DNA from 2 places in the Lentzea sp. NPDC060358 genome. Region 1 is predicted to be linked to the other one. Evidence: riboswitches for the same ligand, from Rfam matches in the RefSeq annotation. Region 1 holds a riboswitch; the other holds the start of a gene.
The links. Region 1 has a riboswitch for cobalamin ahead of ACFWGZ_RS15005 (putative cobaltochelatase). Riboswitches for the same ligand answer to the same signal wherever they lie in the genome.
Positions count from the first base shown of each region.

Region 2: linked by a shared signal. The riboswitch ahead of ACFWGZ_RS29040 (CbtB-domain containing protein) and the one ahead of ACFWGZ_RS15005 (putative cobaltochelatase) in region 1 are both predicted to bind cobalamin.

Region 1 covers NZ_JBHXCW010000057.1:18,849-23,699, reverse strand. The annotation lists gene ACFWGZ_RS15020 (8-amino-7-oxononanoate synthase) at 1-1,156, opposite strand, end outside; gene ACFWGZ_RS15025 (GNAT family N-acetyltransferase) at 1-3, shown strand, start outside; gene ACFWGZ_RS15015 (hypothetical protein) at 1,194-2,255, shown strand; gene ACFWGZ_RS15010 (threonine aldolase family protein) at 2,317-3,237, shown strand; cobalamin riboswitch at 3,269-3,404, shown strand; gene ACFWGZ_RS15005 (putative cobaltochelatase) at 3,442-4,851, shown strand, end outside.
Region 2 covers NZ_JBHXCW010000171.1:8,831-13,681, reverse strand. The annotation lists gene ACFWGZ_RS29070 (thioesterase family protein) at 1-74, shown strand, start outside; gene ACFWGZ_RS29065 (phosphoribosyltransferase) at 230-847, shown strand; gene ACFWGZ_RS29060 (antibiotic biosynthesis monooxygenase family protein) at 808-1,119, opposite strand; gene hisG (ATP phosphoribosyltransferase) at 1,116-1,976, opposite strand; gene ACFWGZ_RS29050 (phosphoribosyl-ATP diphosphatase) at 1,990-2,253, opposite strand; gene ACFWGZ_RS29045 ((2Fe-2S)-binding protein) at 2,362-3,012, shown strand; cobalamin riboswitch at 3,083-3,215, shown strand; gene ACFWGZ_RS29040 (CbtB-domain containing protein) at 3,269-3,457, shown strand; gene ACFWGZ_RS29035 (CbtA family protein) at 3,474-4,235, shown strand; gene ACFWGZ_RS29030 (HAD family hydrolase) at 4,232-4,851, opposite strand, start outside.

The DNA.
Region 1 (4,851 bases):
TGATCACGCGCACCGCGCGCTCGACGTCGGCCTCGGTCAGGTCGGCGCGCGCGGTGAGCCGCAGCCTGCTGACCTGGTCGGGCACCGACGGCGGCCGGAAGCAGCCGACGACCACGCCGCTCGCGCGGCAGGCCTCCGCCCACCGCAGCGCCTGCTCCGGGCCCGGCGCCCGCACGCTGACGACGGCGGCCGTCGGCGTGCTGACCTGGAAACCGGCCTCCTTCAGGCGGTGGCTCAGGTCGTGCGCGACCGTCAGCGCGCGTTCGGCGCGGTCCGGTTCCTCGCGCAGGATCTTGATCGCCGCGAGGGCCGCCGCCGCGCTGCTGGGCGCGAGACCGGTGTCGAAGGTGAAGGTGCGGGCGGTGTCGACGAGGTGCTTGATCACGCGGCTCGGGCCGAGCACCGCGCCGCCCTGGGACCCGAGCGACTTGCTGAGCGTCAGCGTGGTGACGACGTCCGGCGCCTTGATCAGGCCCGCCTCGGCGACCGCGCCGCGTCCTCCCGGCCCGACGACGCCGAGCCCGTGCGCGTCGTCGACCACCAGGCCGGCGCCGGTCGCGCGGCAGGCCTCGTGCAGCTCGGTCAAGGGCGCGATGTCGCCGTCGACGCTGAACACCGAGTCCGTCACGACGATCGCGCGGCGCTTGCCGCGGGTCTCCAGGGCGTGCCGGACCTTGCGGACGTCGCAGTGGTCCGCCACGACGACGTCGGCCTTCGACAGCCGCGTCCCGTCGATCAGCGACGCGTGGATGTGCTGGTCGGCGACGATGGCCGTGCCGGGACCCGACAGCGCCGCGACCGCGCCGAGGTTCGCCAGGTAGCCGCTGCTGAACACCAGCGCCGACTGCGCGCCGCAGAAGTTCGCGAGCTCGAACTCCAGCTCGTTGTGCAGCTCCGTAGACCCGGTCACCAGGCGCGACCCCGTCGAGCCCGCACCCCACTTGAGCGTGGCGGCGGCCGCGGCACCGGCGACGCGCTTGTCCTTCGCGAGCCCGAGGTAGTCGTTGCTGGCGAGGTCGAGATCGGTCGAGTCCGCCTTGCGGGGCCGCACACGGCGGGTCAGGCCCGCCTTGGCGCGCGCTTCGGAACGGACGTCGATCCAGTCGAACGTCGCCTCACCGCCGGTGGACACTTCCTCGGTTGTGCTCACGGTCACCGCCTGAGTCTCCCATCCGCCCACTAGCGTGCGGCTCGTGGACCTGTTCACCTTCACGCGCGCCGAACTCACCTCGCCGGTGCAGTTCCTCGACGGCCGCTGGGTGGTGTCCGGCCACGACGACGTGCGCGCCGTGCTGGCGGACCCGGCCACGTTCCTGCCCGACAACGCGCTGACCGCCGTCACGCCGGTCGCGCCCGCCGCGTTGCGCGCCCTGGTGAGAGCCCGCTTCTCGCTGCCGCCGACGCTGGCGAACAACAGCTCGTCGTCGCACGCCCGGCTGCGGAAGCTGGTGGCGTCGTTCTTCACGCCGGCCCGCGTCGCCGCAGCGGAGCCTCGCATCCGCGCCCTGGTCCTGGAACGGCTGGGTGGCGCAGATCTCGTGCGCTCGCTCGCGTGGGACCTGCCCGCGATCGTGCTGATGGACCTGCTCGGGCTGGAGAACGTCGACATCCCGACGCTCAAGCGGTGGAGCTCGGGGTCGCTGGAGTTCTTCTGGGGCTCGCTGTCGCCGGAGCGGCAGCTGGAGCTGGTCGACGACGTCGGCGAGTTCCACCAGTGGCTGGTCAAGCGCTACCACGCGCGCGACGGCGAGCTGTTCCGCGCGCTGGCCGACGCGGGTGTGTCCGCTGAGGACTCCGCCGGTCTCTGCTACTTCCTGCTGATCGCCGGCCAGGAGACGACGACCCAGCTGCTGTCCACGGCGTTGCGCCGCGCGTTGCAGGACCGCGCGGTGTGGGCGCGACTGCCGTTGCCCGGTGTGGCCGAGGCGTTCGTGGAGGACGTGCTGCGGACCGAGACGCCCGTGGTGACGTGGCGCCGGTTGACCGCGCGTGAGGTCGTTCTGTCCGGTGTGCGCGTTCCGGCCGGTGCGGAGCTCGTGTTGTTGTTGAGCGGCAGGGAGACCGACCCGCGCCACCTCGCGTTCGGGTACGGGCGGCACTTCTGCCTCGGGGCGGGCCTGGCCCGGCTGGAGGCGGCCGTGACGTTGCGAACAGTGGCCTCTCGCGAGCCTTCGCTGGAACTCGCTGGTCCGGAGCCGGAATGGCTGCACCTGCTGTCGTTCCGGGCGCCGAAGTCGGTGGCCGTGAGTCGTTGACCTGATGTTGGATGCGGTGGTGATGAACCGCCAACTCTCGGGTGTCCACAAGAAGACCCTGTTGGAATCGCTCGGCCCGGTGCCGGACGTCGACCCCGACCGGTACGGCGACGGCGGCCCGGTGGGAGCCCTGGAAGCCCGCGTGGCCCAGCTGCTCGGCACCGAGGCGGCGCTGTTCGTGCCGACGGGCACGATGGCGCAGCAGATCGCGCTCAGGTGCTGGGCCGACCGCACCCACAACCCGATCGTCGCGATGCACCCGCAGGCCCACCCGCTGCACCACGAGGACGACGCGCTCACCGCGTTGTCCGGTCTGCGGCCGGTCAAGGTCCGCGACGCCGACGTCGGCACCTGCCCGGAGCCGTACGGGACGCTGCTGCTGGAGGTGCCCGACCGCGAGGCCGGCTTCGTCCTGCCGACCTGGGACGAGCTGACGTCGCTGGTGGACCTCGCGCGCGAACGGGACGCGGTCGTGCACCTCGACGGCGCCCGGCTGTGGGAGAGCACGCACGGCCTGGGCAAGCCGCTGCCGGAGGTCGCCGGCCTGTTCGACTCGGTCTACGTGTCGTTCTACAAGTCGCTGGAGGGCATCTCCGGTGCCGCACTCGCGGGTTCGCAGGACTTCGTCGACCAGGCGCGGGTCTGGCGGCACCGCTACGGCGGCACGCTGTTCCAGCAGTGGCCGGCCGCCCTGTCCGCCCTGCACGGTCTCGACACCGTGCTGCCGAAGCTCGGCTCGTACGTCGAGCACGCCAAGGTCGTGGCGGCCGCGATGGGGCTGCCCGAGCCGCACACCCACCAGTTCGCGCTGCACCTGCCCGGCGACCCCGCCCGGCTGACCGAGCTGAGCGGGAAGTTCCTCGGGTCGTTCTGGCCGGCCGGGACGCTCGCGAAGACGGAGATCACGATCGCCGGGCCCGCGCTGGAGTGGACGGCGGACGAGGTCACGGCGGCCTGGGAGCAGTTCCGGAGCCTGCTCTGAGGGCGATGTCGCTCACCTGGCTGTTGGTCGCACGGGTGCGAGGTGCGACGATGCCGGGGCTGTGAGGGGAGCGCGAGGAAGCCGGTGGGAATCCGGCGCCGTCCCGCGACTGTGACCGGTGCGGAAGAACCGGGAGTCAGGAACTCGTCCCCCTCTTATTCGACCGGCCACGGGCGTGGACACCCGAGGAAGGACCGCACGCGCATGTTCCCCTTTTCGGCTGTCGTCGGACACGACGACCTCCGGCTGGCCCTGCTGCTGAACGCCGTGCACCCCGGCATCGGCGGCGTTCTCGTCCGCGGTGAGAAGGGGACCGCGAAGTCGACGATCGTGCGCGCCCTCGCCGCGCTGCTGCCGGAGCTGGACGTCTCGGCGCACTGCCGGTTCGGCTGCGTCCCGGGGTCGGCCGACTGCCCCGACGCGCCGCACGAGGGCGCCGAGCGCCGTCCGGCGAAGCTCGTCGAGCTGCCGGTCGGCGCCACCGAGGACCGGCTCGTCGGCTCGCTCGACCTGGAGAAGGCGCTGACCGAGGGCGTGCGGGCGTTCCAGCCCGGCCTGCTGGCCGCGGCGCACCGGGGCGTGCTCTACGTCGACGAGGTCAACCTGCTGCACGACCACCTGGTCGACCTGCTGCTCGACGCCGCCGCGATGGGCCGCGCGCACGTCGAGCGCGAAGGCGTGTCGATCTCGCACCCGTCGCAGTTCCTGCTGGTCGGCACCATGAACCCGGAGGAGGGGGAGCTGCGGCCGCAGCTGCTCGACCGGTTCGGGCTCACGGTGTCGGTGAAGGCCGCGCGGGACGTGGCCGTGCGCACCGAGGTCATCCGGCGCCGGCTCGCCTACGAGGCCGACCCCGTCGCGTTCGCCGCGCGGTGGGAGGCCGAGGACGCGGCGCTGCGGCAGCGCATCGCCGAGGCCAAGGAGAAGCTGCCGGAGGTGTCCCTCCCGGACGGTGAGCTGCGCCGGATCGCCGCCGTCTGCGCCGCCTTCGAGGTCGACGGCATGCGCGCGGACCTCGTGGTCGCCCGTGCCGCCACCGCCCACGCGGCGTGGCGCGGTGCCGCGGAGGTCGAGGAGTCCGACGTCGAGGCCGCGGTCCGGCTCGCCCTGCCGCACCGGCGCCGCCGCGACCCGTTCGACGAGCCCGGCATCGAGGAGCAGCAGCTCGAGGACGCCATGCGCGAGGCCGCCGAGCACGCGGGGGACCCGGACGACGGTCCCGACGACGACGGCCCCGGCGGCGGTGAGCTGCCCGAACCGCAGGACGCTCCCCAGGACCGGCCGCAGCGCAACGGGAACGCGCCGAACGACCGCCCGGCACCGGAACCCGCGCCCGCGTTCAAGGCGCGGGTGCTGGAGGTGCCCGGGGTCGGCGAGGGCGCGCCCGGCAAGCGGTCCCGGGCCCGTGCCCGCACCGGCCGGGTCGTCCGTTCGTCCACGGTGGACGGCGGCGGGCTGCACCTCGTCGACACCCTCGCGACCGCCGCACCGCACCAGGCCGCGCGCGGCCGCAGCGGTCCCGGGCTGCTGCTGACCGGCGCCGACCTGCGCAAGGCGGTCCGGGAGGGCAAGGAGTCCAACCTCGTCCTGTTCGTCGTCGACGCCTCGGGCTCG
Region 2 (4,851 bases), on a different contig from region 1:
CGACCAGCGTGGTGCACGACGTCGAGGGGCCGGTGGGCACGTCGGCGCAGGCGCTGTTCGTGCGGGAGCGCTGAGTCCCGCCCCGTGCGCGGTGCCGACGAGACGGGGTCCGGCGTTCCGCGCCCCCTCGCCCGGCACGGACGTCCCCGGTCCGCGTCCTCGACGACCACCGGCGTCACCCCGGATCTCCGGCCCCGAGCCCGGCCGACGGCGTACCGTCACCAGCACTGTGAAGAGGTTCGCGAACCGGCGGGAAGCGGGCCGCGCCCTGGCCGCGCGTCTCGCCGGACACCCGTGGCACCACCCGCTGGTCCTCGGACTGCCCCGAGGCGGCGTCCCGGTGGCGAAGGAGGTGGCGACCGCCCTCGGCGCCGAGCTGGACGTCGTGGTCGCGCGCAAGATCGGCGCGCCGGGCAGGCCGGAGTACGGGGTCGGCGCGGTGACGGCGGACGGCGAGCCCATCTACGACCAGCGGGTCCTGCGGGCCCTGGACCTCACCGAAGAGCACCTGGCCGGCACGTGCGACGAGGAACGGGCGGAAGCGGCCAGGCGCACGGCCCTCTACCGCGGCGGCAGACCGCTCGCCATCGCGGACCGGGACGTCATCGTGGTGGACGACGGCCTGGCCACCGGGGTCACCGCCCGCGCCGCCCTGCACTGGATCGGCAGGCACGGGCCGAGGAGCACGACCCTCGCCGTCCCGGTCGCCGCGAGGCAGTCGCTCGCGTCCTTCGGCACGACGAGGGTGGTCGCCGTGCTGGCACCGAGGAACCTCCAGGCGGTGAGCCGCTGGTACGAGACCTTCGATCAGACCACGGACGACGAGGTGCTCAGGGCACTCGAGTAGTGCTCCACCACCGGGAACGGCGAGTAGAACCGGTGCAGCAACGACGACCACCGCTCGTACGACGGCCCCTGCCGGAACCCGACGGTGTGCGCCTCCAAGGACTCCCACCGCACCAGCAGCAGGTACCGCGACGGCGTCTCCACCGACCGCAGCAGCTCCAGGCCCAGGAAGCCCGGCGAGGCGCTGATCAACGACCGCGCCTCGCCGAACGCCTGCTCGAACTCGTCCGAGAGCCCCGGCACCACGTCCAGGACGGCCTGTTCCAGGATCACAGGCGGCAGAACCTGATGTCCGACGCCAGCACGGCCTTGGCGCCGATGGCGGCCAGCTCGTCCATCACCTGGTTCGCCTCCTTGCGCGACACCATCGCGCGCACGGCCACCCAGTTCTCGTCGGCCAGGGGCGCGACGGTCGGCGACTCGAGGCCCGGGGTCAGCGCGACGGCGTCGTCCAGGATCGAGCGCGGGCAGTCGTAGTCGAGCATCAGGTACTGCTGGGCGAACACCACGCCCTGCAGGCGGGCCGTCAGCTGCTTCTTCGCCGCCGTCACCTCGGTGCCGGCGCGGTGCACGAGCACGGCCTCCGACTCGCAGATCGGGTCGCCGAACGGCACCAGGTCGTGCTGCTTGAGCGTGCGGCCGGAGCCCACGACGTCGGCGATCAGGTCGGCCACACCGAGCTGGATCGAGATCTCGACGGCGCCGTCGAGGCGGATCACCTGGGCGGTGATGCCGCGCTCGCGCAGGTCGCGGCCCACCAGGCGCGGGTACGCGGTGGCGAGGCGCTTGCCCTCGAGGTCGGAGACCTTCCAGTCGGTGCCGCGGGGGCCCGCGTAGCGGAAGGTCGACGAGCCGAAGCCCAGGGCGAGCAGCTCCTCGACCGAGGAGCCGTTGTCGTCGGCGCCCGAGTCGGCGGCCAGGTCGCGGCCGGTGATGCCGAGGTCCAGGTCGCCGGACGCCACGTAGATCGCGATGTCCTTGGGGCGCAGGAAGAAGAACTCGACGTCGTTGTTGGGGTCGAGCACGGTCAGGTCGCGGGGCTCGTGCCGCTGCCGGTAGCCGGCCTCGGTGAGCATGGCGGAGGCGCGTTCGGCGAGCGCGCCCTTGTTCGGGACTGCTACGCGCAGCATGTGGGGGTCTCTTTCAGAGGTACTTGTACACGTCTTCGAGGGTGAGGCCGCGGCCCAGCATGATGACCTGGAGGCGGTACAGGAGCTGCGAGATCTCTTCGGCGAGCTTCTCGTCGGACTCGTGCTCGGCGGCGATCCAGACCTCGCCCGCCTCCTCCAGGACCTTCTTCCCCTGCGCATGGACGCCGGCCTCGAGCGCTGCGACGGTGCCGGATCCCGCCGGCTTGGTGGCGGCTCGTTCGGTCAGTTCGGCGAACAGGGAGTCGAAGGTCTTCACGACTCGACATCATCCCACCTCGCCCGGCCGGGTCCACACCGCGGTCGCCCCCGTCCCACGTCCTGGACGCGAGTCGACCTGCGTGGACACCCAGTAGCGTGAACTTCCGTGTCTGAGTTCGCCGAGGTCCTCGCAGCGCTGCGCCGGGTGCGCGGGATCAACCCGTTCTTCGCCCTCGACGTCGGCCGCCCGGACGAGTCGTGGCTGCCGGGAACGGACCTGCTCGAAGGGCCCGCCCTCAAGAACACGATCGAGGCCATCGCGAACCGGTACGAAGCGGAGGAACCACGCGTCGCGGCGAGCCTGTTCTTCCTCGGCTACACCGCGCGGCTGCTCAGCCCCCTCACGGCCGCGGACCTGCCGATCGACGTGCGGCCGGAGAACCTGTGGTGGCGCCACGACCCGGCCGGCGGCCTGAGCGTGCGCATCGACGCACCGCGGCTGGGCCCGCCCGCCGCGGCGGCGCTCGAGCCCGTCGTGGAGGCGATCCAGGACGTCGCGCCGGTGGCACGGGGATTGTTGTGGGGCAACGCCATGTCGAACATCGCGGGCGCGCTGAAGATGGTCGTGCGCGCACGCATGCTCACGGCCGAGGAAGCGGAACTGCGCGGCGCGCGGCTGATGAGCGCTCCGCCGTTCGAGCAAGCCGGCGAGTTCTTCTCCATCCCCGGAGAGGTCGCGTTCCGGCGCAGGAGCTGCTGCCTCTACTACCGCGTCGCCGCAGGTGGGAAGTGTGGTGACTGTCCACTCGTGAAGTGAGGTGCGCAACAACTCTTATGGCCGGTTGTGCTCGGCGGGCCGGTCAACTTACGGTGCACGCGCCGCAGTGACGGGAAGCCGGTGTGAATCCGGCGCGGTCCTCGCCACTGTGACCGGGAAGCAACCCCCGCCGAGCACGTCACTGGTCCCCGCCGGGACTGGGAAGACGCGGGGTGAGCGGTGATCCGGGAGTCAGGAGACCGGCTGCGGCGCCGCAAGGAGAGTTGACCTTCCACGAGGTATGGAGGAGCCCGTCATGACGAGCCCCGCAGCAAGTCTGTCCGCCGTCCGCGTGCCCAAGTGGGCCTTCGCCGTCTCACTGCTCGGCCTGATCGTCACGTACCTGGTCCTCCAGGAGAACGGCCTCGCGCTCGGCGCGGGTTCCGAGTTGCTGCACGAGTTCTTCCACGACGGCCGCCACGCCCTCGGCGTCCCCTGCCACTGATCCGCCGACCACGCAGATGACGACGACGTACAAGTCCATCGCACTGCGCGGCATCGCGGCCGGCGGCATCGCCGGTGCCGCCTCCGCGCTCGTGCAGCTCCTGGTCACCGAGATCCCGATCCGCGCCGCCCTGGCGGTCGAGGAAGCACGGGAACCCGCCGGTGACGGCCACGCGCACTCGCACGGCGAGGAAGAGCTGGTCAGCCGCGGCGCCCAGATCGCGGGCGGCATGCTCGGCGTGGTGATCGTCGGCATCGCGATCGGCCTGGTGTTCGCCACGGCCTACGCGCTGTCGAAGCGCTGGTTCGCCGACCGCACGCCGTTCAGCCGCAGCCTCGCGTTCGGCGCCGCGGTGTTCGGCGCGGTGGCACTGCTGCCGTGGCTCAAGTACCCGGCCAACCCGCCCGCCGTGGGCGACCCGGACACCGTGAACTACCGGACCGCGCTGTACCTGGGCGTGGTGGTCGCGGGTCTCGCGATCGTGTGGGGCGCGAGCTGGCTCGCCGAGCAGCTGCGCGCGCAGTCGCAGCCGGTGCGCGTCACCGGCGTGCTCCTCGCGGTGGTCGCGGCCGTCGCGGTGGTGCTGCTGGCGTTCCCCGCGCCGCCGGACACGATCCCGGCGGACATGCCGGTGGCGGTGCTGTGGCAGTTCCGCCTCAGCTCGCTCGCCCAGCTCGCCACGCTCTACGTCGGCATCGGCGTGGTGTTCGGCCTGCTGGTCGACCCGGCCACGCGCGGCGCCAAGGCCGAACGCGTGACCGCTTCGACGACGGTCTAGAGCGCCTTCAGCACGTCGAGGTCGACGCCGGTGAGGGAGTCGCGGAACACCCGCCGCTCCCCCGCCGGCACCTCGACGTCACAGGGCACGACCAGCACGGTGCACCCGGCGGCCACGGCCGCGGCGACACCAGTCGGCGAGTCCTCGACCGCCACGCACTGCACCGGATCCACGCCGAGCAGCCGCGCCGCCTTCAGGTACGGCTCCGGCAGCGGCTTGTTCAGCCCGTCCACCTCGTCGCCGCACACCGTCACGTCGAACAGGTCGCGGCCGATCGTGTCCAGCGCGACCTCGGTCAGCGCGCGCTCGGTCGAGGTCACCAGCGCCATCGGCACACCGGACGACCGCACGGCGCGCAACGCCTCCCGGGCACCCGGCCGCCACGGCAGGCCGGCGCGGAAGACCTCCTCGGTGCGGCGCGAGATCCACGCGGCGCCGTCCACGAGGTCGGCGTCGGTCGGCTCGACGCCGACGTCGGCGAAGAGCAGGCGCATCGTCGTGGGCACGTTGGTCCCGACCATGCTCTCGCGGGTCTCGAGCGACAGCGTGCCGCCGAGCTTCTCGGCGTACTCGTAGAGCGGGATGTCCCACAGCTTCTCGGAGTCGAGCAGCGTGC